Regions from separate parts of the Halalkalibacter kiskunsagensis genome, predicted to be linked through region 1. Evidence: riboswitches for the same ligand, from Rfam matches in the RefSeq annotation. Region 1 holds a riboswitch; each other region holds the start of a gene.
The links. A riboswitch is a leader RNA that binds a small molecule or an ion and turns the genes downstream of it on or off. The one in region 1 is predicted to bind lysine.
Positions count from the first base shown of each region.

Region 2: linked by a shared signal. The riboswitch ahead of SLH51_RS14990 (Na+/H+ antiporter NhaC family protein) and the one ahead of SLH51_RS04160 (aspartate kinase) in region 1 are both predicted to bind lysine.
Region 3: linked by a shared signal. The riboswitch ahead of dapA (4-hydroxy-tetrahydrodipicolinate synthase) and the one ahead of SLH51_RS04160 (aspartate kinase) in region 1 are both predicted to bind lysine.

Region 1 covers NZ_JAXBLX010000005.1:41,226-51,861, reverse strand. The annotation lists gene SLH51_RS04170 (TrkH family potassium uptake protein) at 1-942, opposite strand, end outside; gene SLH51_RS04165 (YslB family protein) at 1,320-1,712, shown strand; gene SLH51_RS04160 (aspartate kinase) at 2,015-3,253, opposite strand; lysine riboswitch at 3,373-3,559, opposite strand; gene uvrC (excinuclease ABC subunit UvrC) at 3,863-5,638, opposite strand; gene trxA (thioredoxin) at 5,777-6,091, opposite strand; gene SLH51_RS04145 (electron transfer flavoprotein subunit alpha/FixB family protein) at 6,362-7,339, opposite strand; gene SLH51_RS04140 (electron transfer flavoprotein subunit beta/FixA family protein) at 7,610-8,380, opposite strand; gene SLH51_RS04135 (enoyl-CoA hydratase) at 8,427-9,197, opposite strand; gene SLH51_RS04130 (TetR/AcrR family transcriptional regulator) at 9,221-9,805, opposite strand; partial or broken gene SLH51_RS04125 (AMP-binding protein) at 9,906-10,636, opposite strand, start outside.
Region 2 covers NZ_JAXBLX010000025.1:5,116-15,751, forward strand. The annotation lists gene lipA (lipoyl synthase) at 1-222, opposite strand, end outside; gene SLH51_RS14960 (M23 family metallopeptidase) at 486-1,493, shown strand; gene SLH51_RS14965 (CBO0543 family protein) at 1,610-2,191, shown strand; gene SLH51_RS14970 (methionine/alanine import family NSS transporter small subunit) at 2,240-2,347, opposite strand; gene SLH51_RS14975 (sodium-dependent transporter) at 2,366-3,877, opposite strand; gene SLH51_RS14980 (hypothetical protein) at 4,241-4,507, shown strand; gene SLH51_RS14985 (PstS family phosphate ABC transporter substrate-binding protein) at 4,613-5,779, opposite strand; gene SLH51_RS14990 (Na+/H+ antiporter NhaC family protein) at 5,933-7,534, opposite strand; lysine riboswitch at 7,718-7,899, opposite strand; gene yunB (sporulation protein YunB) at 7,967-8,770, opposite strand; gene SLH51_RS15000 (dihydrofolate reductase) at 8,841-9,329, opposite strand; gene fbpA (Fur-regulated basic protein FbpA) at 9,555-9,728, shown strand; gene SLH51_RS24485 (VanZ family protein) at 9,873-10,325, shown strand; gene SLH51_RS15010 (hypothetical protein) at 10,319-10,636, shown strand, end outside.
Region 3 covers NZ_JAXBLX010000003.1:102,823-113,458, forward strand. The annotation lists gene SLH51_RS02650 (Cof-type HAD-IIB family hydrolase) at 1-316, opposite strand, end outside; gene SLH51_RS02655 (hypothetical protein) at 737-916, opposite strand; gene SLH51_RS02660 (hypothetical protein) at 1,033-1,599, shown strand; gene SLH51_RS02665 (YhcN/YlaJ family sporulation lipoprotein) at 1,658-2,374, opposite strand; gene SLH51_RS02670 (aspartyl-phosphate phosphatase Spo0E family protein) at 2,633-2,839, shown strand; lysine riboswitch at 2,840-3,021, shown strand; gene dapA (4-hydroxy-tetrahydrodipicolinate synthase) at 3,157-4,044, shown strand; partial or broken gene SLH51_RS02685 (DMT family transporter) at 4,196-5,190, opposite strand; gene SLH51_RS02690 (M24 family metallopeptidase) at 5,274-6,473, opposite strand; gene SLH51_RS02695 (aldehyde dehydrogenase family protein) at 6,584-8,029, opposite strand; gene SLH51_RS02700 (homoserine dehydrogenase) at 8,047-9,084, opposite strand; gene SLH51_RS02705 (M20 metallopeptidase family protein) at 9,074-10,276, opposite strand; gene SLH51_RS02710 (cystathionine gamma-synthase family protein) at 10,297-10,636, opposite strand, start outside.

The DNA.
Region 1 (10,636 bases):
TATTCCTCCACCTACACTAGAAGGACTTGCTCCAATAATCATAAGTCCAGAAATAAAAAGCAAGGTTCCAATATTTAATTCTGAAACATCCATAATCGCAAGCCCACCACTTCTAGCTGTTGCCGAATTAAATACGGAATAAAACAATTGCTGGTGCCATTCTAACCCAATGTAATAATGTCCAGTCTCTAACGCCCATATACCGATAATACCGATAATAAACACGGCAAAATAAGTCGTTGTTGTAATTTTCGTAAACAAACTAAACTTAAAATTATTATTTCTTTTTGAGAAGTACTCTCTTAGTTCTAATAAAACTGGGAACCCAATTGCCCCAGCAAAAATCAACAAAATGACAACAAACTGCACGTAATAATCATTTACAAACGGAAGAAGGGATTCCCCTGTCACATCAAACCCAGCATTCGTAAATGCACTTAATGATGCAAACGCTCCTTGGTAATAAGCTTGTCCAACCGTATCAAAATAACGGATAAAATAAGTGCCAAGTATAAGCGCACCAACTAATTCAATGATCAAAGCGACAAATAAAATTCCTCGCATCAAATTAACAAGACCTGAAAACGTATTTTGATTTTGGTCAACCATTATAAGCATGCGTTGCGAAAGGTTAATTTTTCGACCAAATAGCATCCATACAAACGTCCCCATTGTCATAATTCCAATTCCACCTAGTTGAATGGCCAATGCAAGAAAGATAATTCCTATGTAACTGTATGTTTCAGGAACATTGACAACCGTTAATCCGGTAACACTTACCGCACTAACAGATGTAAATAAAGCCTCTGAATACGAAACATCTACCCCTGGCAGATGAGAGATTGGTAAATATAACAATATGCTAAAGACAAACATTGCAATAATATAGGCGATAATAATAACCCTAAATGGGGAAAGGAATTGATTTAGACCTGATTTCATGTGATACGTACCTCCGTGTTCATTCGCGCTTAAGTATATCATTTAAGAAACAGCAAGGCTAGAATCACAAGGAAATGAATTCCAAGGTCCTAAAGTCACCTCCTGATAATCTTTTCACATCACAGCTTACCTAATTTGATCTTCTTTTCTCCTTATCGTAAATTGATGATTGTTAATTTTGCTTGTACGCTATTGCAACATCGTTTATGATCAAAACTATAAGAGAAGCAGCACGCAATTGTTTCTTACAAGCAAACAACAGACCCTATTTTATTCGTTAATATTACGCCAATTTCTCCATTGGCTACATAACGTTAAATCACTTGACATACGAACTAGTCATTACTAACAAGAGGATGGAAGAGGTGCATCACCCGATGGAAGTAGAAACAAAACTATTTGGATATGATTTAATTCGCAACGATGTGTTAAAAGATTTACTAGGTAAAGACCATGATACGATTCTTTATTGGGTTGGAAAGTCTCTTGCACGTAAATACCCGGTTTTGACAGTGGAAGAACTAATCACTTTTTTTGAAGAAGCGAATTGGGGAACACTCTCAAGACTTAAAGAAAAGAAACAAGAGCAACTTTTTGAACTTAGTGGTCCATGGATGAACAAATCGGATCAACGTTGTTACCAGCTAGAAGCCGGTTTCCTAGCCCAACAAGTGGAAACTTGGAACAAGTGTATCTCTGGTGCGACATATACCGAAAAAAAAGGCACAATCCTTATCAAAGTCGAAACAGACAAAAAAGACACCGTTTGAATAAGAAAAACGATGCGGCTTTCTTTTGAAGCAATGTGTAGAACTATGACTTAAATCGTTTAGGTGTGCTCTTCTCCAAAGAAGCACGCATCGCAGGGCTATTGTCCTACTTCGAGTAACAAAAAAGACCTCTTTGAACAAACCTTCACCGTTTAAATCATTATTCACACTTATTATTTTCTTACCTAAAAAACAAACGCAAACCTCGGAGCATTTCTTATCAAGCAAAAATATAGACGAAAAGGCATCGAACCTTTTCGTCTATCTCATTACCAAAAGGGGCTGACAGTTTTGGCATAAGGTTAAACTGTAACAACCTCTCGTACTTCTCCTGCTAATTGAAAATGCTCATGAAGCATTTCCACTGCAAGAACCATGTCTACTTCTTTCACAACAACAGACACTTTTATCTCTGACGTACTCACCATTTTTACGAATACATCATTCTGTGCAAGTACTTCAAACATTTTTGCAGCGACACCAGGGTTAGAGACCATACCTGAACCAATGATTGAAACCTTAGCAAGTCCTTCCTCAAAAGAAACATCGGCAAATTGTAAATTATCTTTTGACTTTTCTAAAACTACAAGTGTCTCCTTTAAGGAGCTTTGTGTAATCGAAAATGAGATGTTTACGTGCTCATCATCATATTGATTTTGAATGATAATATCAACATTCACTTGATTTTCTGATAGCTTCGTAAATAATTTTGGTAATGTATCAATGCGGTTTGGTAAGCCCCTCACTGTCACTTTCGTCACATCATTCTCAAATGCAATACCACGTACGACCAAATTTTGTTCCATTGAAACTTCCTCCTCGATTAACGTACCACAAACTTCTTCCATACTCGATGCCACCATTAGTGGCACTTTATAATTTTTCGCAAATTCCACTGCACGCGGATGCAACACTCCCGCACCAAGGTTCGCCATCTCTAACATTTCATCGTATGAAATAGAGTGTAATTTTCTTGCTTTCTTCACATAACGTGGATCAGTGGTAAATACCCCTGTTACATCTGTATAAATATCACAGCGACTAGCTTTTAATGAAGCAGCTAGAGCGACTGCAGTTGTATCTGAGCCCCCGCGTCCGAGCGTTGTAATTTCACTATTCTCACTTATGCCTTGAAAGCCTGCTACAATAACTACTTTTCCTTTAGCAAGCTCTGCTTCTACTCGTTCATTGTTAATAGATGAAATTCTTGCATTGCCATGACTCGCTTCCGTTACCATGCCAGCTTGCCATCCCGTCAATGAAACAGCTTCAATTCCACACTCATGAAGCGCCATTGTTAATAAAGAGATCGTAACTTGCTCTCCTGTTGAAAGAAGCATATCCATTTCTCTCTTACTCGGGGTGCCGGTAATTTGATTTGCTAATGATACAAGTTCATCCGTTGATTTCCCCATTGCAGATACGACAACAATAAGTTCATGGCCCTCTTTAACAGACTGTTCCACTCTTGATGCCACATGCTTGATTCTCTCTACTGATCCTACTGATGTTCCGCCATATTTCTGTACTATCCTTGCCATTTTCCGCGTCCTCTCCTTATTCCTCACGGGGATAATGGAATGCAAAAAAGCAACAATAAGGAAAACCCCTCACTGTTGCTAGTCATACCAGTCCGGTACCACACTGCTCCCTTGTTCTCTCGTGAGATAGTTCTCCACATACCAATTGGGTGTAGGCATGTGACAGCCCTATGCTTCTTCAACATAGGTCCAGCACAAGAAAGATGAGACTGTTCTTGCACTTCGGCGAATTCCCCTTTCAACTTTCATCAACGGTTCTCATACCTCCGAAAGTGTACTCTTAGTCTTCGCTCCTCTACCAATCACTTCATTTGAAGTGTGGCATATTCAATTGATTTACATTTTAGCAAAGGATTTAAAAACACGCAAGAGAGATTTATAAACAAAAAGGGACGACCTTTCCTTTTTGTTTATAAATCGAAGCAATGTGCGGAGCCGACGTTATCTTTTAAGCCTTTTGAGCGCTTTTCTCAAAAGGCGCACGGCGTGTGGAGCCATTGCCGCAGGTTCGCACTCTTTATGATTAAAGGGACGACCTTTAAGGCCACTAAAAAAGGTTGCTTTTTACCTTTTCAGCGGCCTCCGATTTTTCCCTTTTTGTTATAACTTTTACCCTTTTTCTTTTAACGTCTCAATAATCGTCTCTGCTACTTTTTCTGGAATCGCAAGCTGTGTTAAATCTTCAACCGTCGCTTCTTTTATTTTTTTCACTGATCCAAAGTGTTTTAAAAGCTGACGTTTTCGCTTTTCTCCAACTCCAGGAATATCATCGAGCGCTGATTTGAAAAATGTCTTACTGCGAGTTTGTCGATGAAACGTAATTGCAAATCGGTGCACTTCATCTTGAATTCGTTGCAGCAAATAAAATTCATGACTGTCACGTTTAAGTGGTACGAGTACAGGCGGATCTCCCATCAACAATTGTGATGTTCGATGCTTTTCATCTTTTGCTAGTCCACAAACTGGAATTGATAAACCAAGTTCATCGGCAATCACTTCTTGGGCGACTGCAATTTGCCCTTTTCCACCATCAATAACAATGAGATCAGGTAAAGGGAGAGACTCCTTTAACAGCCGAACATAACGCCGTCGAATCACTTCACGCATCGATCCATAATCATCTGGGCCTTCTACTGATTTTATTTTGTATTTCCGATAATCTTTTCTACTTGGTTTACCATCAACAAATGAAACCATTGCTGAAACTGGGTCTGTTCCTTGTATATTCGAGTTATCAAACGCTTCGACTCGATAAGGAGTAGCAATACCCATTGCTTCTCCTAACCGTTCAACTGCTTTAATCGTTCTTTCTTCATCTCGTTCAATTAACGAAAATTTGTCTTTCAATGCAATCGCAGCATTTTGATTCGCAAGATCAAGTAACTCTTTTTTCTTTCCTCGTTTCGGGTGATGTGCCCTCACTTCTAATAATTGTTCCATCAATTCCAAGTCTACATCATCTGGTAGTATAATTTCTGTCGGTTTAATATGTTCTTTTTTCATATAAAATTGCCCTATAAACGTCATTAAGTCTTCTGGGGCATCTTTATAAAAAGGAAAAATCGAAACATCGCGTTCAATCAATTTCCCTTGTCGAATAAAGAACACTTGAACACACATCCAGCCTTTATCGTACGAAAATCCGAATACATCACGATCAACGAGATCACCAATCATCATTTTTTGCTTCTGAATGACCGTATCCATATGTTGAAGCGTATCACGAATTTCCTTTGCACGCTCAAAATTCATTTCTTCAGCAGCTTTCATCATTTTCTCAGTAAGCTGTCCTTTAATTTCATCATGACCAGAACGAAGAAATTTCGTTATCTCTTGAACCAACACTTGATTCTGCTCTTTCGAAACCTCAGCCACACATGGTGCTAAACACTGACCAATGTGATAATAGAGACATACTTTATCGGGGAGTGTTCGACATTTCCTTAATGGATAAAGACGATCAAGGAGCTTCTTTGTCTCATTAGCAGCCCCTGCATTTGGATAAGGTCCAAAATACTTGCCTCCATCTTTCTTTACTTGTCTTGTTGTAATAAGTCTCGGGTGGTCTTCATTCGTAATTTTTAGATAGGGGTATGATTTATCATCTTTTAACATGACATTGTACTTCGGATCGTGCTTTTTTATTAAATTCATTTCTAGAATTAACGCTTCAATGTTTGACGATGTAACAATATATTCAAAGTCGGCAATTTCACTAACAAGACGCTGTGTCTTGCCATCATGTGATCCTGTAAAATAAGACCGAACTCGGTTTTTCAATACTTTTGCTTTTCCTACATAGATGATCGTACCCTGGCGATCCTTCATTAAATAGCAGCCAGGCTGATCTGGAAGAATTAATAATTTCTCTTTAATCTGGCTCATCCCATTTCCACCTCTCTTTCTATTGTTTATCCAAAAGAGCTTGAAATGCAAGTCAGAAAAACTGGAAGTAGTAAAACAAAAAAACTACTTCCTCAAAGAGAAAGCAGTTCCTTATCTTAGTTTACGTTTAAAAGCCTTTTATAGATGTTTATTAAGCAGTTCAGCTAATGCTTCTTTTGGTTGGAAACCAACAACTTGATCAACCACTTGACCATCTTTAAAAACAAGAAGTGTGGGGATACTCATAACGCTGTACTTTCCAGCTGTTTCTTGATTTTCATCTACATCAAGTTTAGCAATTTTTACTTTATCGCCCATTTCAGAATCTAACTCTTCAAGGACTGGAGCAATCATTTTACAAGGTCCGCACCACGGTGCCCAGAAATCTGCAAGTACAACACCTTCACTAGTTTCAGATGCGAATGTTTGATCAGTTACTTTTACGATCGCCATATTTATAGCCTCCTCATGTTTTACTTTTTGAATTCAAAACGATTATACCAAACAGTTTTCCTGCTGGCGAATAAGTTGCTTGAGAAAATTCGAATCTCCCTTAAAAAAGCTTGGAAATATCTTTAGTTACGTGTAGTTTTATTTAAAAGTGTGTCGACACTTCTTACATTTCTACCTTTCATACTTTCCCCTATTGCCTCTTTGTCATTCGCCTGTGATTAATAGGCGGCAATGAAAAAGAGAAGGTCTTCACCTCCTCCTTGACAGTTATTAGTTTGATACTAAGCTGTTTTTTAATTCTTGCGTTAATATCGGGACAATTTCAAACAAGTCTCCAACGATACCATAATCAGCCACTTCAAAGATCGGCGCTTCTGGGTCTTTATTAATGGCAACAATGACCTTCGAATTCGACATTCCTGCTAAGTGCTGAATAGCGCCTGAAATACCAATCGCAAAATATAGGTCAGGAGTAACAACTTTCCCTGTTTGACCAATTTGAAGTCCATAATCGCAGTAGTCGGCATCACAAGCTCCACGCGAGGCTCCAACAGCACCACCTAGTAGGTCTGCGAGTTCTTTTAGGGGTCCAAATCCTTCTTTGCTCTTTACACCACGCCCTCCAGCTACAATGACGTTGGCTTCTGATAAGTCAACACCACCCGTTGCTTTACGAACAACATCACGTATCGTCGTTCTAAGGTCCTTTATATCAACTGTCAAAGTAGAGACATCGCCGCTGCGAGAAGGATCTATGTCAAGTGCTGCTATGTTGTTTGGACGAATTGTCGCAAACACTACTCCTTCATTTACTTTCTTCTTTTCAAAAGCTTTCCCCGAGTAAATAGGCCTAGTAAATATAGGTTTACCAGCTTCTACTTCAATTGCAACAGCATCTGATATCAAACCTGCGTTAGCTTTCATCGCAAGACGAGGCGTAACATCTTTTCCTATAGCGGTATGTCCAAGTATAACCACTTCAGGATTTTCTACATCGAATACTTGCAACAATGCTTGTTGATACGCATCAGTCGTATAACTTTTTAAGTCTTTATGATTGACCACAACGACACGATCAGCTCCATAGTGAATCAGTGTTTCAGATAAACCGCTTACATTTTCACCTAACAAGACACCGACAACTTCCCCACCGTCAGCCACTGTCTTACCAGCTGCAATCGCTTCAAATGAAACATTCCGTAATTCTCCATCTCGAACTTCCCCGACGACCACTATTTTTTTAGCCATGAATACCCCTCCTATTTATATGTGTATAAAGCCCATTGTTACTAATTATCCAGCGCTTCGCTTATTGCGGTCTCTGATTTATCCAAAAGGGAAAAACGCCCTTCTTGATTTTCGAATAATTTCTCACTGAGAAATTTAGGCAATGGCTTCACTCGCTGCACGTTTACTATGAGAAAATCACTCATAGTAGACTTAAAACCTTGCAGCGGCTTCGCTCATTGCGGTCTCTGATTTATCCAAAAGGGAAAAACGCCCTTTTGGATAAATCTCTTATATTACTTTCGCTTCAGTTTTAAGTAATGAGACAAGCGCTTTTACTTGAGTTGCTGCATCACCTTTGAGAATCTTTCCAGCTTGCTTTTCAGGAGGCAAGAAGATTTCCACTGTTGTTGTTTTGGCTTCTACATCATCTTCTTCTAGATCAAGGTCATCTAAATCTAACCTTTCTAATGGCTTTTTCTTCGCCTTCATTATCCCTGGCAAAGACGGATACCTCGGTTCATTTAACCCTTGTTGAGCCGTCAATAACACAGGAAGTTCAACTTCAATCGTTTCCTCATCGCCCTCTACATCTCTTCGAATCGTAGCGACTCTACCTTGAACTTCTACCTTTGTAATCGTGGTTACTTGTGGAATGGCTAACAGTTCTGCCACTCTAGGTCCAACTTGACCAGATCCACCATCAACAGCGACATTTCCAGCTAACACAATGTCCAATTCTTGATCTTTTAAATAAGTTGCAAGAAGAGTTGCTGTTGTATATTGATCGAGCTCATCTACCTCTTCACTATCAATTAAAACAGCTTTATCAGCTCCCATTGCTAGTGCTGTGCGAAGCTCTTTCTCAGCTTCTTCTTCTCCAACTGTAATAACTGTAACCTCTCCACCATGTTTATCACGTAGTACAATTGCTTCTTCAATTGCGTATTCATCGTATGGATTGATAATAAACTCTGCTCCGCTATCATCAATTCGATCACCACTAATTGTAATCTTCTCTTCTGTATCAAAAGTGCGTTTCATCATGACAAATATATTCATATTCGTCCCTCCTAATAAAAGTAATGTTCAATGTACTAGACATTTCTTACTTATTAAATGTTGGTGAACGCTTTTCAATAAAGGCAGCAATTCCTTCCTTTCCATCAGGAGAATCAAATACTTGACCGAATAACTCGGCTTCACGAATCGAACCCTCTTTATGGGATCGTGGATAATTGTAACGTAATAGTTCAAGGGTAGCCTTAACAGATTCTCTGCTTTTCTCAGCAATTTTCTTTGCAAGCTTTTTGGCTTCTTCTAAGAGAACATCCTCGGAATAAACTTGATTAACAAGCCCAACCATTTTCGCTTCAGAACCGGTAATCGGATCGCTCGTTAACAGCATTTCTGTCGCTTTAGCTGTTCCAACAAGATGAGGGAGGCGTTGACTTCCAGAAAAACCTGGGATTAGACCGAGTTGAAGTTCTGGTAACCCAAGCTTAGCATCCTCCGTTGCTAGTCTCATATGACATGCCATCGCAAGCTCTAACCCACCTCCCAAAGCTGCTCCGTGTATGCAAGCTATAATTGGTTTCTGAAATTCTTCGATTCGATCAAACAATTGTTGACCATTTCGTGCCATCTTTGCGAATTCTGCTCCATTTTTCACACTTGTAAATTCTTTAATGTCAGCCCCGGCTGCAAAAAATCGTCCTTTGCCATATAATAAGAGAACGTGAACGTCTTCATTGCCTTCCAATTCAGAAAGTACTTGATCAAGTTCTATTAGGACAGCACTTGAAAGAGCATTTGCTGGCGGCTTTTCTAACGTAATGACAGCAACCCTTTCTTCAACTTTCACAGTGAAAAATTGCACATTCTTCGCTCCTCTCCCAATCGTTATGCACGAAACCCACGCATGAGCATTTTGTGTACTGGTTTCGCTGATGATTCTAAATTATATTTACAATCTTTCATTACCCAATTTGTCACAACCTCATCTAATGTACCAAAAACCATTTGACGAGCTAGACGATTATCAAGATCTGCTTGGAAATAGCCGCTGCTTTTTCCTTCCGTTAATAATTCTTCTAGCAATAGCAGGTAATCTTTTAAAATCTCATTAATCTTCTGACGAAGCTCTGTATTTGACTGGCGTAATTCAAGCTGTGTGACAATCGCAAGGTGTTTGTCTGCTTGGAGCTGTTCAAAGTGCATCGTGATTAAAAGTAAAAATTTTTCCTCGATCGATAAGTTTGGAGTCATGCGGTCACGAATTTTACGAACGAAATCACCCATTTTCTCTTCAAATAACGATGTCAATATATCTTCTTTGTTCTCAAAATATAAGTAGATGGTCCCATCAGCCACTCCAGCCTCTTTAGCAATTTTTGATACTTGTGCTTGATGGTACCCATGATTAGCAATCACTTTCACAGCTGCTTCTATAATCTGGTTGTATTTAGGTCCTTTTTTCTTTCCCACTGTCGTCTCTCCTTTTCAATGAATGAATATTCATTCATACCTTTTATTTTAGTTAAAAAGAATGAGACTGTCAATGACCTACCTTAAATATTAGAAAAATTCACCCTAATTTCTTTTCTTCTTCAACTAACACTCTTTTTAAAATCTTCCCTACCATCGTTTTCGGTAGTTCCTTTCTAAACTCATACTTACGCGGGACTTTGTAAGCCGCTAGATATTTCCGACAATAGGCATTTAATTGCTCTTCTGTCAAACTAGCCCCTTCTTTTTTCACAATAAATACCTTCACTGTCTCTCCACGGTATTCATCTGGAATGCCTATAGCAACGGCTTCTTGTACGTCTGAATGGTTATAGAGCACCTCCTCAATTTCACGAGGATAAATGTTGAATCCTCCAGCTATTATCATATCTTTTTTACGATCGACAATATAAAAGAAACCATCTTCATCCATATATCCCATATCACCAGTTAAGAGCCAATTATCTTTCATAACGGCATCTGTTTCTTCTGGACGATTCCAATAGCCCTTCATGACTTGAGGACCTCGTACGGCCAATTCGCCTACTACGCCTACTTTTGCAGGTTCTCCTGAATCCATCGACAAAATGATAGCGTCTGTATCTGGCCAAGGCAAACCAATGCTCGCTTTCCTCCGCTCTCCTCAAACCAAATTACAATGAGTAACTGGAGCAGCTTCAGTTAAACCATACCCTTCGACTAGCTTCCCTCCTGTAAGCTCCTCAAATCGCTCCTGTATTTCAAATGGCAGCGATGCCGAGCCGCTTATGCATGTTTTAATTGAAGATAAGTTATAGTTTGTAATATCTG
Region 2 (10,636 bases), on a different contig from region 1:
ACAGAAACGACAAGCTCTCGTACAAACATCACCAAGAATCATGAAGGTTGCTGTTTTACGAACGGCCCAACACTCATGAATGTTCGGGCAACGCGCTTCTTCACATACCGTATTTAACTTGTTTTCTCGCATCATTTTTTTAAGTCCTGTATACGACTCATTTGTATTTAATTTTATTTTCAGCCAATCTGGCTTACGAAAATGCTCTTCTTTCTTTGCCATTCAACTCACTCCATCCAATCGTTGTCTCTTTATTTTCCCAAAAGTAATTTCTCTATTGGAAAAAAGCATTTTACACATACTATAAATACTCTCTCATCAAAATTCTCTCTACTACTTTATCATGATTTCGAAAAAATAACCAAGCGACCGCTCAAAATTTCCAATCATTCTCTCCAATTTTTCGGGCTTTTTTTACCACACTATATAAAGAGCAAAACACGGCCAGGAATAACTGTTTCTTAAACGTTAGAAAGGAGCCTAACATGAGATTAAGTAAAGTCATTGTCTTAGCCATTATTTTCGTGTTTGTTTCTCTTCCACTTGTTACAGCGGCAGAGAAAGAGGAGCTAACGAATGAACAAATTTATGAAAAACGGATGGATTTATTTAAAAAAGTAGAAACCGTTACAAATGTCCCGTGGCACTACTTAGCCGCTGTTGATACGTATGAGCGAGGTCTAAGACGTGCTATTAAAGACCGTCCAAAAGAGGAAGGGTTCATTTCTATTTATTATTCTGAAGAGGAATGGGCTGGTAAGTTCAACCCTAATAAACAAGATACGCACCCTTTATCTATTCAAATGTTTGGTGGAGTAGGACTTGACGGTGATGGAGATGGTCTTGCTGATCGAAGCAATGATGAAGATGTTCTATATACTCTTGCTCATTATCTAGAAGGCTTTGGTTTTAACGAAGATGACCTTCGGATTGGTTTATGGGAGAAGTATAAACGGGATCAATCAGTGAGGATTGTCCATGGACATGCTCAAGTATACAAAAAGTTCGACACGTTGGATTTAGATGACCATGCTTTTCCAATGCCTCTGAACTATAATTATAGTTACAAAAACACGTGGGGAGACAGGCGTGGCTGGGGTGGTAGACGGATTCATGAAGGAACGGACATTTTCGCAGGCTACAACGTCCCCATACGTGCCACAGCATATGGTCGAGTGGAAATCAAAGGCTGGAACAAATATGGTGGTTGGCGAATCGGCATTCGTGACTTAGATAACATCTATCATTATTACGCCCATTTAAGCGGATTTGAAAAGGGCATTGAAGAAAATAGCATCGTTGCCCCAGGTGATGTAATTGGGTATTGTGGGAGCTCCGGTTATGGAAAACCTGGTACACAAGGAAAGTTCCCTCCTCACCTTCATTACGGAATGTATCGTGATAACGGCTATACAGAATGGTCATTTGACCCATACCCTTCTTTAAAGCAGTGGGAACGAAAAGCGTATCAAGATCGAAGAAAGAAAAAATAACATGATTTCAAGCGCTAGAATAAGTGTTCTAGCGCTATTTTATTAGCCGGTGACGAATAAGTTTATTCCTTTAGAAAAGACTAAATGTACAAGACAATTAAAGCGAGGAAGCTTAAATGACAGAAGATCAAACTCAACTTTTAACAAACTTAAGAACTTCACAAGAGGAAATCACAACCGAGTGGATCAACTATTGGCTCGAGTATTCTTTTCTCGATACATGGCAATTTTGGTTTAACTTTATTATGCTATTTGCCCCACTCATCGTGCTTTACTTTAAATTAGATAAAAGCAAAGCATTTCTTTTAGGTTTTTATGGATTTAACGTTCATGTCTGGTTCTCTTATCTTGATACATTTTTTGTAAAAGTGGGTTTAGTGAGTTATCCGTACCAAGCCATCCCGATCACCCCTGTAAATTTTGGATTAGACGTCTCCCTTATCCCAGTCTTATTTATTTTTCTATATCAATGGGTTCTTAATCACAAGAAAAATTACTACTTGTACGCGACCGCCTTAAGCGCAGGCCTTGCATTTGTCTTCAAGCCTTATTTAGTTGTTTTTCAGTTGTTTGAGATGCATAAGGTAAACTACCTCCATCTTTTTATCGGCTATGTATTTGTTTTCCTTGTGTCTAAGTGGATCACAAATTTATTTATTTACTTTAAAAGAAATAGTATAGCGGAGACTAATTTATAAAAAAATGTCGCACATAGGACAATAGCCTTAGTGCGACATCTGTTTGTTTTATCTCTTACTTTTTGACACCTTTACAGCATTGGCAATACTAAGTCCTAAACCTCCCCAAATAATAAACATACCTAGAATCATCATTGTAACTGCTCCACCACTCATATCGCTCAACTCCTTTTATTATTTTCTCGGAATATTCATATCACCATTTTTCCACTTAAACTTTGCAAAAATAAACCCAACGACAATGGCTAAAATGGCCACGAGCCAACCTGAACCAATTAAAAACGCAGTAGAATAGCCTTCATAATTATCTGTTAAGTTGTTAATCGTATTTTGAATAAACATGTACCCGAGTACAATTGGTGTAATGATACTTAAACAGATTTTCCACCATGAACCAAGCCGGAAATCAGACACTCCATTCGCATGTGTTTGAAACTCTGGCAATTTTTTTACAAACCATGAGACAGCAATGACAGATACAAGACCAGCAAGAGCAACCCCAAATTGATTAATGAAATAATCAGCTGCATCTAAGAAGAACAACCCACCTTGAGTGGCGAACAGGACTGAAATGAGAGCAGATAAACCCCCACCAATTGTAACGGCTTTTCGTCGTGAGAATTTAAACTTATCTTGTACAGCTGATACAAACGTTTCAACAATGGAAATGAGCGACGACAAACCTGCAAGCACGAGTGATCCAAAGAACAACACTCCAAACAATCCATTCATACCAGGGAATGTGTTAATAATCTCAGGGAAAACAACAAAGGCCAGACCGATCCCGGCATCAGCAACATCGGCTACCGCAACACCTGATGCATTTGCCATAAACCCCAGGGCTGCAAAGACACCAATCCCAGCTAATAATTCAAAACTTGAGTTACTAAAGCCGGTAATAAACGCATTATTTGTAATATCCGATTTTCTCGATAAATAACTCGAGTACGTAATCATTATCGCAAACGCGATCGATAAACTAAAGAAAATCTGTCCATACGCTGCCACCCAAACCCCTGGTGACATAATTTCACTCCACTCTGGTTTAAAGAAAGCATCTAACCCGGTTAATGCACCTTCTAGCGTGATCGCTCGGATAACAATAAGCAAGAACATCGCAACGAGTAATGGGATAAAGATTCGGTTTGCGATTTCAATTCCACGTCTTATCCCCTTAAATAGCACACCAAGCGTGATAATCCAGACGAGCACAAGTGGAATGAATACGCCTGGAACAAGTGCTCCAATGTCACCAGGAGCTCCACCTGAAACAACATCGATTCTTTGGAGGTAATCCCCCATTAAAAAGCCACCCGTATCTTCACCCCACCGTTGATTGACAGCAAAGTACGTATAGGACATCGCCCAAGCAATTATGACCGCATAGTATGTTGCAATCACAAAGGAAATGGCTACTTGCCACCAACCGATCCATTCTGTTTTTTTATTCATTCTTGCATAGGATAACGGCGCCGAACCTCGATACTTATGGCCGAGAGTAAATTCCATAATGAGAAGAGGAATACCAGCAGTAATAAGAGCAAATAAGTACGGTAAAAAGAAAGCTCCTCCTCCATTTTCATACGCTACATACGGAAAACGCCAAATATTCCCTAAACCAACTGCCGAACCAATTGCAGCCAAAATAAATCCAGCACGCGTCCCCCACTGTTCCCTTACGTTCATTCGCTTCACCTCTTTACATGTATTTTTGAATCACTTTCTCTATTTATTTATTCCGAATGTTCTCAATTTAGTATAGATATTTTCAATAATTTGAAATCGCTTACATAATTAACTGCACTGCGTTCCTTGATGGTTAAAAGAATCAAGAGAAGCTACGTAGTGCAATGTGTGGAGCATTATCGCTCCTTTAAAGCTCTTTCCAATTTCGGTTTCACTTTTCAAAATCCCCTCATGTAACGAAACAACCCTAGTTTCGAATGGAGTAGGTTCTTGTCACATTTTCCATAAACATTGAGTACGATGAAATAATAAAGGATGTTTTTTTAACGCGTGGTCGAAGTAGGATAAAGGAGGTGTGAAGAGATGGCTCGTTATCGAACAAAGCCAGTCGTGATCGAAGCTGTAAAAATTACAAGAACGATCACGATTGAGACTGCAGAAGGCTCAATCGTTGGCCGTCCTGGCGACTACCTTATAACAGATAAAAATGGAGAGCAGTACCCATGTACAGCAGAAAAATTTGTGAAAACGTATGAGCGTGTAAAAGATGGTTCAGATGTGACCTCTTTCCTCAAGAGATCATTACGAAAGTTAAAGCGAAAATCAAAAGAACTCTTTGTGAAAACGTAGATTCAATCATAAGTCGGCTGCCAACTACACATCAAAACGTATCAGTAAATTCTCTTCCTTAGATTTATCGAATTTTATTCTAAGGAGGGTTTTCTTTTTACTTGGTTAATTGTTAATAGGCACATACCCTGTTTCCTCCACTAACCATTGTCCTTGTTCAGACAAGATCCATTGAAGAAAAACATCAATATTCGGATTGTCACTTCCAGCAGTGATCGCATAAAACTCTGACGTAATCGGATATTCATCATTTCGAATTGTTTCTTTATTTGGATAAACACCGTTTATTTCTAAGTAGCGAACTTCTCCATTTTGCACCATTTCAGTGGAGAAAAAACGAAAAGTAAAACCAATTGCATTTTTATAATTTCGATAACTGGAGACTTCTTCAATGATCCCTCCCATACCTGAAGCGATATTTTCAGTAGGAGGCTCAACTAACGGCTCCTCCCCCATCAGCTTTTCTAATGCTGTTTGACTTCCGCTATCAGCAGGTCGTTGAAAGGCTAGAATTGCTTCATTGTTTCCCCCTACCTCTCTCCAATTTGTAATGTCACCTGAATAGATGGCTTGAATTTGCTCAACCGTAAGTCCTTTTACCGGATTTTTCTCATTCACAAAAAAGACAAACGCTTCACGTCCAATCGGGGTTAGCTCAAGTTCAACACCTTTTTCTTCAGCCATTTGCAACTGACGCGCAGAAGGACCTGCCGCAAAGATGATATCAACCACTCCATCTATAAGCTTGCGATACGCCTCACCTGTTTGGCTCGACATGACCTCACTTTGATGTACGTCATACTCTTTTTCGGGATAGCTTGCTCGTGCAAAGGCAGAATACACCGGATAAAGTGCTGTCGCCCCGTCTAAAATAGGAAGCTCACTTTCTAGTTGTAAATTAGATGGTTCTACTAATGCAACAACACTAGAATCCTCGTGAAATGGCTGATAGCCGTATAAATTAAAATCCTGATCACTAACCGTGGCGATATTATTTATATAACTCTCTCTGATTTCATAGATAACGGTCGCAATAACACATAGGGCAAGAAAACTAAGCGAACTAATTTTAAGCGTTCTTGGTTTCGCTAACGTAAATATCTTCATGATAAAAAAGACAAATAAAGCAATGGTGGTGACAATAATAAGAGGTGTGTAAAACTGAAATTCTCCCATTAACAAGCTAAAAGCCGCTGCAAAAAAGCCAAAGAATCCAAGACATAATGCTACGACAGTACAAATAATCATTTTAATAACGATATTTATCTCCATCCTTTTTCTCCTTCATACGGTCAAGTTTACCAAAAATACTCTTTCATCACTCTACCATAAATGACCTTCTCGATTGCTAGATTTTTGCTTCCCTTCTGATAACAAAAAAAGATCAACCTTCAATAAAATAGAAGGTGACCTTTTTCTTATTTATTATGCTTTTTTACCATACATTCTTTTTAAAATAACCACGGTTGCAAAAAGAAGAGCAAATGCCACTACTAAACTCAATAAGACACTTGTCGTCATTCCGAGTACAACATATGAAATCATCGTAATTCCAGCTGCTACTAACGCATATGGAAGCTGTGTCACAACGTGATCAATGTGATGACTCCCTGCTCCAGTAGAGGAAAGAATCGTCGTATCTGATATCGGTGAACAATGATCACCAAAAATAGAACCAGCAAGAACTGCAGCCATCATCGGCAAGATCATCGTAATATCAATGACAGCTGCCATTTCACCGGCAATCGGAAGTAACAATCCAAACGTCCCCCAAGATGTTCCCGTTGAGAACGCTGCAAAACCTGCAATCACAAATAAAATAACAGGTAAAAACATTGGATGAAGATTCGCTTCCTCAACAAGTGACGCTAAATACGTTCCTGTACCTAAATCACCAATGATGGAGATCAACGTCCAAGCAAAGAATAATATATAAATAGCTGGAAGCATAGACTTCATTCCCACAAAAAGGGAAGGACCAATCCCTGTACCTGACTTCGGCTTGAACACATTCATTAAAAGGGCAATGGCTAAGCCAAACAGTCCACCGTATACAAGAGCTGCTGCCACATCCGTGTTTTCAAAAATGGTTAAAAGTGTTGCGGTGCCTTCCGTTCCTTGAATTCCTGTTGTAATCATAAAAAAGACTGTGCCTACAATGAGCGCAATAATCGGCCATACTAAGTCGCCAACTTTGCCTTTATCACTTGCTTGGATATCTTCTTGAGAACCAGGAATAGCTCCTAGCCCTATATTAAACAATTCGCCTGTTTTCATCGCTCGTTGTTCATGAGCTTTCATCGGTCCAAAATCAAGGTTGAACCATGCAACAGCTAACACAAGCCCAATCGCAACAAGTGCGTAAATATTCATTGGCACCATTAACATGAACGCTTGTAATGCTTCGTACTCGGTCACTGAATGCGTTGCAAAAACCCCCGCAATAATGGCGATAATGTACGCACCCCAACTTGAAATTGGCGCAATGACACACATTGGTGCTGCCGTTGAATCAACTAAATAAGCTAATTTCGCACGTGAAATCCGGTGACGATCTGTTAAAGGGCGACTCACATTCCCAACCGTTAAACTATTAAAGTAGTCATCAATAAAAATGATTAGCCCAAGCACGACCGTTAAGATTTGAGCACCAACACGAGTTTTCACTCGTTGCATTGCCCACTCTCCAAACGCACGACTCCCGCCGGATCGAGTAATGAGTGCAGCCATCATCCCTAATAACAAGAGGAAGAGAATGATAAAGAATTCCCATGTATTTATCGCAAACCCTTCGTCAATAATCGCTCGAGTGACCGATTGGAATGTCACAGATTCTACTTCGTAATCAAAAATGATTCCCATAACAATTCCATAAATATTTGCTGCCGCAGTAAGCGGATTAAAATTGTGTAACATCAACGCTCCAACAATAGCACCTGTCCCAAGTGATACTAAGACACGTCTTGTAACAATAACCATTACAAGCGCTAAAATCGGAGGCACTAAAGATAAAATAGATAATTCCATATAAAATATCCTCCTAAATAATATATACTGGTTCTTTCATAGAATGAGGACTTCTTAAGCACATGCTCACTTTAATAAACTATGCCTACTTCGCATAAGCAATATTACTCATACATAGCTTCAAAACAGAAAAAGACGACAATGGTTAACCCACTATCGCCTTTTAGCCGAGTGAATCCCCATAATCATGGTAGTCCTCCATAACTTGATCACTTCAAGTTATGACAGCCCTGCATTTATTCAATGCAGCTCCAGCAGAAATAGCCTGACATCTACTCCCACTTCGGCGATGGCTCCTTTTTCTTCTCATCAACGTTGTCATCCTCAGAAAAGATACTGATAGCAATCGCGCCTCTACCTCATTGTAAAATGAGGCACCTCTATTTAATTACCAATTATGGATGTTATCATGTTTTATTAGGAAAGGCAATGTTAATTTCCACCACTTGGAGGAAGACCTAGTTCATTATCTTCAGATGATTTTTTTAATTCGGCAGGTAAAATCATCCCCCCTCCACCATCTGAATAATATTCTGGAACTTTTCCTTGGATATTGATAAAGCCAACAGGTATCGTTGTTTTTACTGCTTCAGTATTTGTCGCAAACGGAATAACAATCTTTACATCGACAATGACATCAAAATTAAATGAGATCGTCGTATTATTGATGCCTGTATTTATCGTTTCAGCATTAAGGTCAGTCTTCACATCCCCAATTGCCGAGAAGCGAACCGGAATTTGTGGTCCAAGTTGGGCAAGTAGGGCATTGTTTGTCGCCTGACCGAGAGGAATGCTATAAATAATTCCACCCTCAGTAGTCAGACTTTCATTATTGCCTTCTGAATCAAATGTCACATCGAAAGCTTCTCCTTGTTCGATTGCTTTTAAATGACGCTGAACACGGTTAGTTGCTTCTGATAATATTTTGTTGTAAATTTGAGTATTAAATTGAATCAATTGAATATCATCATTCGCATTTTTTTCAATAAAAAATAAATCTTCCTGGTTTAGATCACTTGCGATTTTCTTCGATACGGCATCATTTATTGCCTTTGTTGCAATCACTCTTGTCTCTGTCGTAGCGATAGACATCAAAGTTGGCCGAATCCCCTTCTCAATAATCCACAACCCTTGTACTGTTAACACAACAAAAATAAGAAAAGATAAAAGTAGCACATAACGAAATGGCAGCGGACCTTTTCGAGATTGGGGTCTATATCTTCTTGGCGCTCTCATGCTGAAAAACCCCCTTCCCCACATTTCTATGCAGGAAGGGGGATAGTTTGACCAAAAAGTTTATGCAAACCTAACTCATATTTCGTGCATAGATTCGAAACTCATGTGGATAACGGTTTTTCTCATCCATCATTCCCTTTTCAACTGATACTATGTTCCAGTTTTGAGCTTCAATTTCTGGGAAAAACGTATCACCATCAAAATTTTCATCAATATATGTAACATAAAGGCGATCAACATAATCCCAAAACAGTTTAAACACCTCTGTTCCTCCAATCACAAAGCACTCATCTTCTTGCTTTGCCATTTGCAGGACTTCAAAAATGTCGTGCACAACTTCGCAGCCCTCTGCTTCATAATCTTTGCTCCTTGTAAGTACAACATTTTTCCTTTTCGGCAAAGGACGGCCAATCGACTCGTACGTTTTTCTTCCCATTACAATCGTATGTCCCGTTGTAACTTTTTTAAAATAAGCGAGATCAGCTGGCAAATGCCATGGAAGTTGATTTTCTTTCCCGATCAAACGGTTACGATCCATTGCAACAACAAAAGAAATCATAGAACTACTCATTCCTTTCAACATTTTTTCTTATCGTACCATAAAATGCTGATCCGACAATAAATCTAGCTCCCTCTTTTCCTAAATTTAGCTTTTATATTTCCGCCTAATTAGCAAATTCAACTTGTTTACTAGTTGACAATGACTTACCATTTATTTTATAATCGATATTGTAAACGCTTACATTTTTTTCATTGGTACTATTATGCAAAAGGGAGTGACGTTATGTCTTTTTTTACCCCACCTAAGATCGATAAAGAACAAATTATCGACACCCTTTTAGAAAATCAGTTATTTAAAATGCCTGACGGACGCCAACTATATGAAGCAACAGAAGAAGAATTAAGACTACTAATTTGCTCTGAAATCGATAATCACCAAACATTCTGTGATCTATAATGTCACTGATTAAAGCCTGTAGAAATGATCAATCCAGATCGTGATACGGGCTTTTGTTATGTACATTCGGAGGTACTTAATACCTCTCGAATGTTTGAAATGAAAAAAGAATGACTACACTTGCTTGTAGTGAGGTGAGTCATAATGTATAGATATAAATTATTGTTAGGATGTTGGTTCCTCATTTTACTTCCTTTTTTATTTACAGAGAATTTTCGAGAGCTTTGGATGAACGGGATCATTCAGTTTTCGTTTACATTACAACCTAGGTTCTCAACCTTTTTTAATACCTATTCCCTGACTGGAGCAAGTGATCTGTTTCTATTGCAAAAACTTGGTCACTACCTCGCTTTTTTTACACTTGCAGTCTTAAGTATTTTAGCATGGAAAGAAGCAAGATACGGATTCCTATTTAGCTTTTGTTTCGCCATTATCTCAGAATTCTTTCAGCCCTTTTTTGAACGAGATGGAAGATTTTTGGACGTTATCATCAACTCGATTGGCATTCTCACTTGTCTACTTATATATTACATAGTTAAGAATAAATCAGTATATGTCAATCATTTGCACAAACCAATAAGGAGGACACTATGTTAAAAGCAGTTGTAGCAGGCGTTTTCTTTGTCATTCTTTGTGTTGCTATACCTAGTTTACTCGGTTATTATCATAGCGATAATAACCGCCCCTTCGCCTCTTTTGTGAAAGAGTCAGAGTATGATACAAGCTTAGAACAAAGGAATGATGAGAAATCTATGGATTTAAAAATAGAACATGAATTAGATAAAATGAATGACAGCCAAGAAGAAGAAAACCAAGAACTCGTATATGCAACATCAGATGAGGCAATGGAGGCCGTATTAAAACACTTTTCATTAACAGAACTGATTAGCATTTATCAAAGTGTCCGT
Region 3 (10,636 bases), on a different contig from region 1:
TATAAACCTCAAAATAGATTTCATTTGTACGTAAGATGTCAAAAATGACATTTGCCTGTTCCTTGTTAATCGGAAAACTGGATAATATGTTTCCTTTTTCATCACGAGACTGAGCACCATTTACACTAATGATGGGACAAGTAATATTTGCTTCTTTAACTGGTAACCTTGCTTCTTTCTCGTCTCTTCCAGTTGCAACAACAACCTCTATTCCTTGATTTTGAGCTTCCTTTATTGCCTTAGCATTATCTGTTGTCACCTTTCTTATATCACCAAGTAATGTACCATCCATATCAATTGCAATTAACTTAATCAATTATTTCCACTCAACTCCTATATGTATCAAACTGTCCTATATCTTTCTCTTGCTAACTATTGTTATTTGACAAACGAGCAAAAGCAACCAAGTCACCTTGATCACAAAAATAGAACTCAACATCATTATACAAACTTAAAACTTGTTTTAAAGGAAGATCAACGTTTTCTTTTACTGTTATAACCAAATTAATCAGCCTCTTATTTCACTCTTAAAGTTGAAACTAGAGAACACCTTTAAGATCTCATCATTATTTTAATAAGCTCCTAACTCTCCTGTTCGTGCCTATTTCACTATAACATATCCAAACGAACTCAACATTTTGTGCCAAATTTACATCACGCACAAAAAGCATGCTTAAACAGCATGCGACTTTAAATAATGCGCTGGAAAAATGATTTATTTTTAATTTTTTTACTTCTAATTTCTTTTCCTTTTTTCGTTTTGTTGCATCATTTTAGCAATTTCACTTAATTCTTCATCTGCCTCTTTTGCTTGTTGATATTCAATGACATGAGCTACTCTATTTCCAAGTATCATAAATCCTAAAAAAAGTAAGAAAAACAATGACAACGCTATACTTATTATGACAGTATACATTGAACTTCCCCCTCCCGCTTTTTACCATCATACGGTTGAAGTTTGGGGTTAATGCATACTTTTTCCTACTTGTTTCATACTAGAGGAAACGTTTGTATATCGGAGGTTGATGTACTTTGAAAAAACAGAAGTTATTGTTTATTTTCGGGACAAGTTTGATACTCGCAAGTTGTGGTGCTGATTCAGAAGCGGATATCGTAAATGATATTGAAGCTCAACAATCTGAACCAGAATTTCACTATTACCCAAAACCAGCAAGCATAAGAGATCAAAACAAAGAAAAAATACCGGAGAACACAGCGCTTGAATCTTACGGTGATGAAGCTGGTCACTATATAAGTGAAACGACTACATTATTAGAGACGATGGCATCCTTATTTGAACAAAGAACCGTTCATACGACTGATGTTCAAACTGTCCTTACCCAATTAGAAGAACTAAGAGAAAAAAGTTCATCATTTATCGATTTAGACAGGCCGCAGCCTTTTGATGGATTACACCATGTCCATTTATCAACACTTATTGAAATAGATGCCCTTGAACGTGTTCTACTTGATATGAAAGAACCAATTCACCCACTTCAAGTAACGAATGCACGAGTATATTATGAGAATGCTGTTATGTCCCATAAACTAATGGAACGTGAATATTTATCAATTACGGAGGAATTAGGCATACATTAACAACAAATAATAGGTAATCTTTCAATTCAAAAAGAACAGGGTTTCCTGCTCCCTGTTCTTATCTTCCATGAGCTGCATCATCTATCAAATCTGCCAATTCCCCTACAGTTCCCCCAATTGCATCAAACGGTTGTTTAAGACTCACATGATGCTCAAGAGCACTCATTCGATTAACGATGTTTCGATTGGTCGTAATATACACATTTGAAAGATCCGTTACTTGTTCAATCTCTTGCTCAACTGAACGACGAAGTTTTCCACGGTCTTGCTCGTTTGACTCTAATCCAATAATAATCTTGTTTCCATCCGACATAACATGAGCGTCATGAATATTTTCTAGCGCTTCAATACGAGTTTCGATTTTTCTAGTGATGTCTGTAGATGCTTGTTGGTGTCGATTATTTTGTATCGTTATTTTCTTGTGTAATCGTGAATCTGAACTATGTGGATATTTATCACGTATTATCCCAGGGCGGTTGTTCAAGATCCTCGGTCCTTGCTGATTAATTCCTTCATGAGGCATACTCAAGTTACGTTTTCCTGTTGTGTACGCCCCCTCACGCATTAGCTGCGGAGCTGGATCTGTTAAGCCTTTTGGTGCATCGTCAGGAACCATCAAATCAGAGAGTGGGCCCTCTAAGTTACGAGCCTGGGCTACTCCAAAACCACTAAATCCTTCGTTCCGATTTGTATTGGCTCCCATTTCTTCTTTTTGAGGTAACGTGCAACCTGTTAAGATAAGTATTCCTATTAGCAGGTAGCCTACATATTTCATTGAAATCCCTCCTATCCCTATTGTGCGATTCTCTTCCTATTTTCAACCTGAAAAAATATAGAAATTCCTCATTTTTTCTGCAGAACTTGTCGATTCTTTTCTGTTTTTTCGCTGAATATGCCTACTTTAACAGAAGCACTTTTCAATATTTTTCTTTTAGTAATAATAAATTTCAAATAAACATCTACTTAGTTCACACATCTGAAGAAGTTCAAATTTCTTATTCTTTATAAAACATTCAAGGCGGAGTGGAAATAAATGTATGTAGCAGTAGAGAAAAAGCGATTACAATTGATGACTCTTGCCAAAAAGTACGGAATGACAGCAGAAATTACCGTTCAATGTAGTCAAGAACTGGACAAACATTTAAACTTACTGCAAGAAATTCATCATAAACCATTGCATTCGTTAAGAACATTTGGTAAGGTAAACACAAATTACGTTATATCTTACTTCATACTTTGAAGTGAGGGTAGAGGTGCAATTACCATTAGTACATTAGCGAAGGAGAATGAGCTCCATCGAAGCTAATTGAAAGGGGTACTTGCCGAAGCTAATAAAGACTCATTATTTATTAGCTGGGACTGTTCTAAATAGGGACAGTACTGTCATATAGCAAACTCGCTATATGGAGGGCTATCTCACACATTGAATTGGTTTTGCTAAAGTGGCTTAACCTAACAACAATGAGTAGAGGCCTCATTGTTGTTTTTTTGTGCCTCCCAGTAGCCCATCTAACCCCATACGTACATGGAAAATTTTATGAATCGAGGGTGAATTGGATGAATTTTGGACGAATAGTAACCGCAATGGTGACACCATTTAATCAACATGGACAACTTGATCTTGTCGCAACAAAGGATTTAGTACAACATCTAATTGCAAATGGAACCGATGCTTTAGTAGTAGCTGGTACGACAGGAGAATCACCTACTCTTTCGACACAAGAGAAACTCCTTCTTTTTAAAACTGTTGTCGAAACTGTAGATGGACAAATTCCTGTTATTGCAGGAACTGGATCAAATAATACAAATGCTTCCATTGAACTGACAAAGCAAGCGGAAGAAATTGGCGTGGATGCGATCATGCTCGTTGTACCTTATTACAATAAGCCATCTCAGGAGGGAATGTTCGCTCATTTCAGTGCCATTGCTAACGAAACCAAATTGCCAGTAATGCTTTATAACATTCCTGGTCGTAGTGCAGTCAATATGAGTGTTGAAACAACGTTACGATTAGCACAAGTTTCAAATATTGTAGCAACAAAAGAGGCAAGTGGAGATTTAGAGGCGATGGCAACAATTATCGAACATGCACCTGAGGGATTCTCTCTATATAGTGGTGACGACAGTTTAACCTTGCCTATTTTAGCAATTGGGGGGACAGGCGTAGTGTCAGTTGCTTCTCATATTGTAGGAAGTGAAATGCAACAAATGGTGCGAAATTACCAATCAGGACAAGTGACTGCTTCGGCTATGCAGCATCGTCAACTTGTTCCAGTTATGAAATCATTATTTATGGCTCCAAACCCAACAGCAGTTAAAGCGGCTCTAGAGATGAAAGGTATCAAGGTCGGTTCAGTTCGTTTGCCTCTTGTTCCATTAACTGCAGAACAACAACAAGAGCTCCAAACAGTTGTACATCCAACGATGAACTTCTTTGTAAGTTAAGAAAAGACCGCATCTGCGGTCTTTTTGCTATGAGCGGAACCACAACTTTTTAGTCGTACGACGTGCTGCATGTGGAGACATTTGCCCTTCATTGAGAAAGCTTTCATACCTCTTTAAAATCACTCAAATTCTAAAAGCATGTAGCCTATAGCTACATGCTTTTTTGATGAACAGGATCCCGAACTTTCCTATGTTTACTTGTTGCCTTTTCAATGTATCCAGTACCAAATAAAACACCGATAACAATAAACAAGAAGCCAAACGTTTGATACCAATATACTTGCTCTTTTAAGAATATAGCTGAGCTAATTAAACCGAAAAAAGGCACAAAATTGTTAAATATAGCTGTCTGTCCTGCACCAATACGCGAAATGGCTGCATTAAATAAAAATGTCCTACTCCAGTCGCAAAAATAACAGAAACAAAGAAAATGACATACACAGGTATTGACGCCTCCATCACACTTCCTGCGTTCCTAGGCTCCACAACAAAACTTATAATTAGAAGTCCCACTGAACCAATCAAGAGCATCATGCTAGTCATTTGTTTAGAATCAAGGGTTTCTGTTCCTTTTTTTATAAAAATGAAGCTAAGCGCTTGAACGACCATTGCCACAAACACATAAAATTCTCCACGTGTAAGTGTTCCTTGGGTTCCGCCTTGAATACAACTTACTCCTATAAGTGCAAGACCTATTCCAATCGTTCTCCATATCGTTAGTCTATCTTTAAGGAATATCATCGCAAAAACTGACGTTGTTAATGGCAAAAGCGCTAAGATCAAAACGGCATTGGATGCATTGGTTAACGTTAGTCCAATTGCTAAAAAGTAATGATGACAAGTTACACCTAAAAAAGCTCCTATTAACGTATGCCTCCATTCTTTTTTCGTTAGGAATCTCATCTTCCGGCTTAGAATGATAATAGCAATAGTCACAACACCAGCAACAAATATTCGAAAAGTAGTCATCCATATAGGCGGAAACGTACTAACAAGTACTTTAAACATTACTACATTAAGTCCCCAAGTAATCATAACAAAGGTGACGATTGCGTATGTAAAAAGAAGTGATTTATCTTTCATTTTATTGTCCCCTCCGTATATCAGTAGTTGTATCTTAACACCTCCTTCAAAGTTGGTCATCATTTAAGTATTGATTATGTTTTAAAAATGGAATGAAAAAAGGAGTGTTTCAAAAAGTCATTTTCTGACTTTTTGAAACACTCCAATTAAGAGGTATGTTCATCAGTTAAAATAGAAAGAGTTGGTTTTTCATATAAATTACGTGGGAAGTTCGTTAATAAATCTACACCCGTATTTGTGACTTGAATGGTTTCGGTAATTTCAACTCCATAATCGTTATACCAAATTCCTGGCATCAAATGGAACGTCATATTTGGTTTCAAGATCGTTTGGTCCCCCGGTCTGAAACTAACTGTGTGTTCGCCCCAATCTGGGGGGAAGCTTAACCCAACTGAATAGCCAAGTCTAGAGCTTTTTCTATGACCGTATTTCCCAATCGTTTTACTCCAAACTCGTTCAACTTCTTCCGCTCTAATACCCGGTCGAATGAAATCAAGGGTCGCTTCTATTCCTTCCTCTACCACTTTAGCAAGCTCTTTCACCTCATTCGGAGCTGTTCCGATTGACATCGTTCTAGCCATAGGAGCATGATAACGCTTATAAGCACCTGCTATTTCAATTGTTAAGAAATCACCTTTTACATAGGGTCTTTCCGTCCATGTGAGATGTGGACAAGAGGTATTCTCATTTGTTGGCATCATAGGAACTATTGATGGGTAGTCACCACCAAATTCTTTCGTTCCTTGAATTTGAGCGTGATAAATGGCAGCTGCAACATCACACTCTCTAACCCCCACCTGTACTCGGTCATACGCTGCTGTCATTGCATTCTCGACAATTTTTCCAGCTCTTTTCATATACTTCATTTCCTGTTTTGATTTGATTAAGCGAATCATATTAATTAGACTAGATGTGTCTTTAAACATTGCATTTGGTAAGCCATGTTTCAATCGCTCATAACATAATGCAGTAAAGTAATGAACATCCATTTCTACGCCAATGATTCTTGTACTCTGCCCAATCTCAGTTAGAATATTAGCAACAAAGTCAATTGGATGACGCTCTGTCGATTGCACGTAGTAATCAGGATAAGCGATAATATGGTGCTCATCTAGCCACGTCGTTTTTGCTACACCTATAGCATCCATCTGTCTACCAATCCATATAGGCTGCGCATCTTCAAGTGTCACAACCATCATTTGATGAACATAAAAACTCCAAGCAGAATAATTAGTTAAATAATACATGTTCGATGGATTTGAGATGAGGAGAACGTCCACTCCTTCATCGACCATTCGCTTTTTTACTTGTTCTAACCGTTTTGTGTACTCTTCTAATGCGAACAATCATTTCACCTTCTTTCTCTCACTAGTCTATAGAATGTGATGCAGAATCTTCTATAGTTAGCCTTTTTCATTAATTGATAGCTTTTTTTGAAATCTGAACTGACTTTAAGTTACAATCGCTTTTGTAACTTAAATGCAACAACCTTTTGCTCTGTCATTGCCTCTATTGCATACCGAACGCCTTCCCGTCCGATTCCAGATCCTTTTATTCCGCCAAATGGCATTGCATCAATGCGAACATCACTACTGTCATTAATCATGACCCCACCAAATTGTAATTCGTGTATCGCTTTAAAGGCATGCTCGATATTTTCTGTAAAAATGCCCGCTTGCAATCCGTAATTTGTATAATTAGAACGCTCTATTGCTTCCTCAAGCGTGGTAACAGCTTCAATGATTACAACAGGTCCAAATACCTCTTGATTAGCGATTTCAGACGCCCTAGGGACATCTGTAAGAACGGTTGGCTCCAAGAAAGCCTTTCTTCGCTTTGATCCACAACAGACAGTTGCTCCAAGGTTCTTCGCTTCATGAATCCATTGCTCTACACGTTGTGCTTCTTTTTCAGAAATCATTGGTCCAACATCAGTTGATTCATCATTTTTAGCACCCATTTTTAACTTTTTTGTTTTCAAAATAAATTCATTTAAAAATTTTTCATAAACTGATTGTTCAACATAAATCCGTTGAACTCCAATACAGTTTTGCCCTGCAACACCAAATGCACCTGAAACTGTCGCCGAAACAGCCTCTGTTATATTAGCATCGTTTAATACAATCGTTGGCGAGTTAGACCCCAACTCCATCGCGGTCTTTTTGACTCCCACTTTTTGAGTAATTTCTTTTCCTGTTTCATAGCCGCCTGTAAATGAAACAAATCGGACATCATTATGTTGAATCAAGGGATCGCATATAATTGAACCATGTCCCGTAACAACCGATAAAACGCCAGCAGGTAACCCTGCATGTAAAAATGCTTCTGCTAGTCGTAATGCACTTAAGGGAGTCATAGATGCTGGTTTTACAATGACCGCATTACCAGAAGCAATAGCAGGACCAACCTTATGAGCAACTAGGTTAAGAGGATCATTAAATGGTGTAATAGCTGCCACGATTCCAACAGGAAACCGATAAACGTATCCGACTCGATTTTCATGCCCAGGCATTTGTGAAAACGGGATGGTTTCTCCTTCAATTCTTCTTGCTTCTTCAGCACTTAAACGTAATGTCTCAATACAACGCTTTACTTCTTTTCTTGCTTCTCGAATCGTTTTGCTACTTTCTAATACAATCGTTTTTGCGAAAACACCAGCATTTGTATCAATATAGGATGCTGCATCATGAAGAATTCTCATTCGTTCATGTACAGATAAGCTCGCATTTTGCCGCGCTCCCACTCGAGCTTGTGAAATGGCTAAATCTACATCACTTGCGCTTGCAGCAGGTACAGTTGCAATTAGTTCACCGGTACCCGGGTCGTACACGTCTATCGACTCTTTTCGATCTATCCATTGCCCCCCAATTAACATCCGCTCTTGAACAATTTGTTTCGCCATTTTCACCCCTCCATTCCTTATCGACTCCGTTCAATTTGTATTAAATCAATTAAGACCGCAAATCCAGTCTCTTTAATTCCTGCACCTGCCCCCATTAATGTAATTGGACCAGATAAGTCACACGTGTACGTGATCGCATTCATGGCGCCGGTTACACCAGCTAGCGGATCATCATACGGTACCATTTCAGGTTGAACAGCTGCTTTAATACCATTTTCCGTTACGGTCAACGACCCAATTAATTTCCAGCATTTTTGCAAAGATTTTGCTTTTTCTATATCATGAATTGTTAACTCAGATATCCCTTTGCAAATAACTTCCTCACGTTTTAACGGGTACCCTAACACGACATTCGCCAAGATTAACACTTTATATAAAACATCAAATCCTTTTACATCTGCTGTTGGATCTGCTTCTGCATATCCTAATGCTTGCGCCTCTTTCAACGCTGAATCATAATCGAGCCCTTCCTCCATGCGCATTAACATATAATTGGTTGTGCCGTTTAAAATACCTCTTATTTCAGTAATGTCATTGCCTGTAAGAGTTGCTTCAGGTAAGCGTAATGCAGGTGTTCCACTCATTACTGCACCTTCAAATAGCCACTGAACATCATTTTCCTGAGCAAGCTTTGAGAGTGTTTCGTAAGCTAATGCAACCGGCCCTTTATTGGTCATCACAACATTTTTCTTATTCTTAAATGCCCACTTACAATGATCAATCGCAGGTTGACCTGTAGTAACATCTGTAAATGTCATTTCAATAATTGAATCAGCATTCGAATTGGTAATGGTTTCTTCACTTGACCAACCACGAATGAGTCCTGGTTGATCAGGATACGCTTCAAGATTTCCCTTTTCCTTTATTACACTCATAACATCATCTAGGCAAAGTCCTTCCGGGCGATAAAGCGACCCTTTATATAAATCACAGATCGATACAATCGTAAAATCTATTTGATGCTCTTTGCTCAGTTTCGTGCTTTTTTCAAGTAGAATTTCAACAAACCCTTGACCTACTCCACCAAATCCAATTAAAGCAAGTTTATGTGCCATTTATATTCCCTCCTTTTTTTAGCAAAAGTAAGGTTGATTTGATCAGTGTTTGCATGCCTAACTCTAGAGCGCACTCATCAAAGCAAAACGTTGGTTGATGAAGACTAGTTTTCCTTTTTGTTTGATCAAAAGCTCCAAGAAACAACATTGCTCCTTTAAATCGGGTCGTCAGGTGACTAAAATCTTCTCCTCCCATGCCGTACGGCTCTTTGTGAATAGTAACATCTGGTCGAATTGTCTTTATCGCACACTCCAAAACGTCAACAATTTCTGAATCATTATAAAGAGCAGGCTCACCTAAATGTAGCGATAAATCGTAAGCCCCACCTAACCCTCGGATGGTCTCTAATCCTTTTTTTAGTTCAACTGCTAAGTGTTCTCTAGCAGTTTGCGAATACGTCCTCATCGTTCCTTTGATCACCACTGATGATGGAATAACATTCGAGGATGCTCCACCAGTAATTTGACAAATGCTTAGGACAGACGGCTCAAGCGCTGACAATTGACGATGAGACATGCTATATAAATAAGGTAATACCAATGAGGTGAGCCATATTGGATCAACTGATTGTTCAGGATAGGCTCCATGACCTCCCGTACCCATTATTGTAATTGTGAATGTGTCAACATTTGCCATGACCAATCCTGATGTTAATTTCACTTCTCCTAAAGGGAGTTCGGGATCTAAATGTAGGGCGATAATGGCTTCAGTACCTTCGAGAATCCCACTTTGTAATACATATTGCGCACCTGTGTTTCCCTTGTTATCTTCTGTTTCTTCCGCTGGTTGAAACAAACACTTTACTGTACCATGTAGTTTCTTTAATTCGTACAATTTAGACAGATAGAAAACAGCTCCAAGTAACATGGCAGTATGACCATCATGACCACATGCATGCATAACACCAGGTCGACAGGATTGATAAGCCGCTTCTGTTTCTTCTTTAATAGGCAGGGCATCAATATCTGCTCGAAGTCCAATAATTGGTTTTTCACCATCGCCAACCGTTACTAAAGCTCCTGTTTGTAAACCCAACTGTTCAACTCCTGTTGCTATGGTAACTCCTGGTAAGCCTTGTAATTGGTCAATTATATATTTTGTCGTTTCCACTTCCTGAAAGCTTAATTCCGGATACTGATGTAAGTGTCTTCTCCACTTAATTAAACGGGTATGCCACTGATTAGCTTCCATCTATACATCATCCTCATATATTAAAGGTCAATCGCTGCTAGAGCTTGTTGTAAGTCACAAATTAAATCATCTATGTCTTCAATTCCTGCTGAGTAGCGGACTAACCCTTCTGGTATGCCTAAAGCTGCGCGTTCTTCTGCTGAATTCTCAACATGACTTGTCGTTCTTGCTGGACCAACCGTTGTTTCGACTGCACCTAAATTTGCTGCACGATGAGCCAATTGCAATTTTGGTAAAAACTGCCGTACAGCCTCTAATTCTCCTTTTAACGCGAAACTTAGCATTCCACCAAACCCATTCATTTGTTTTTTTGCAATATCATGATGTTTGTGAGTTTCTAGTCCTGGATAATATACTTGC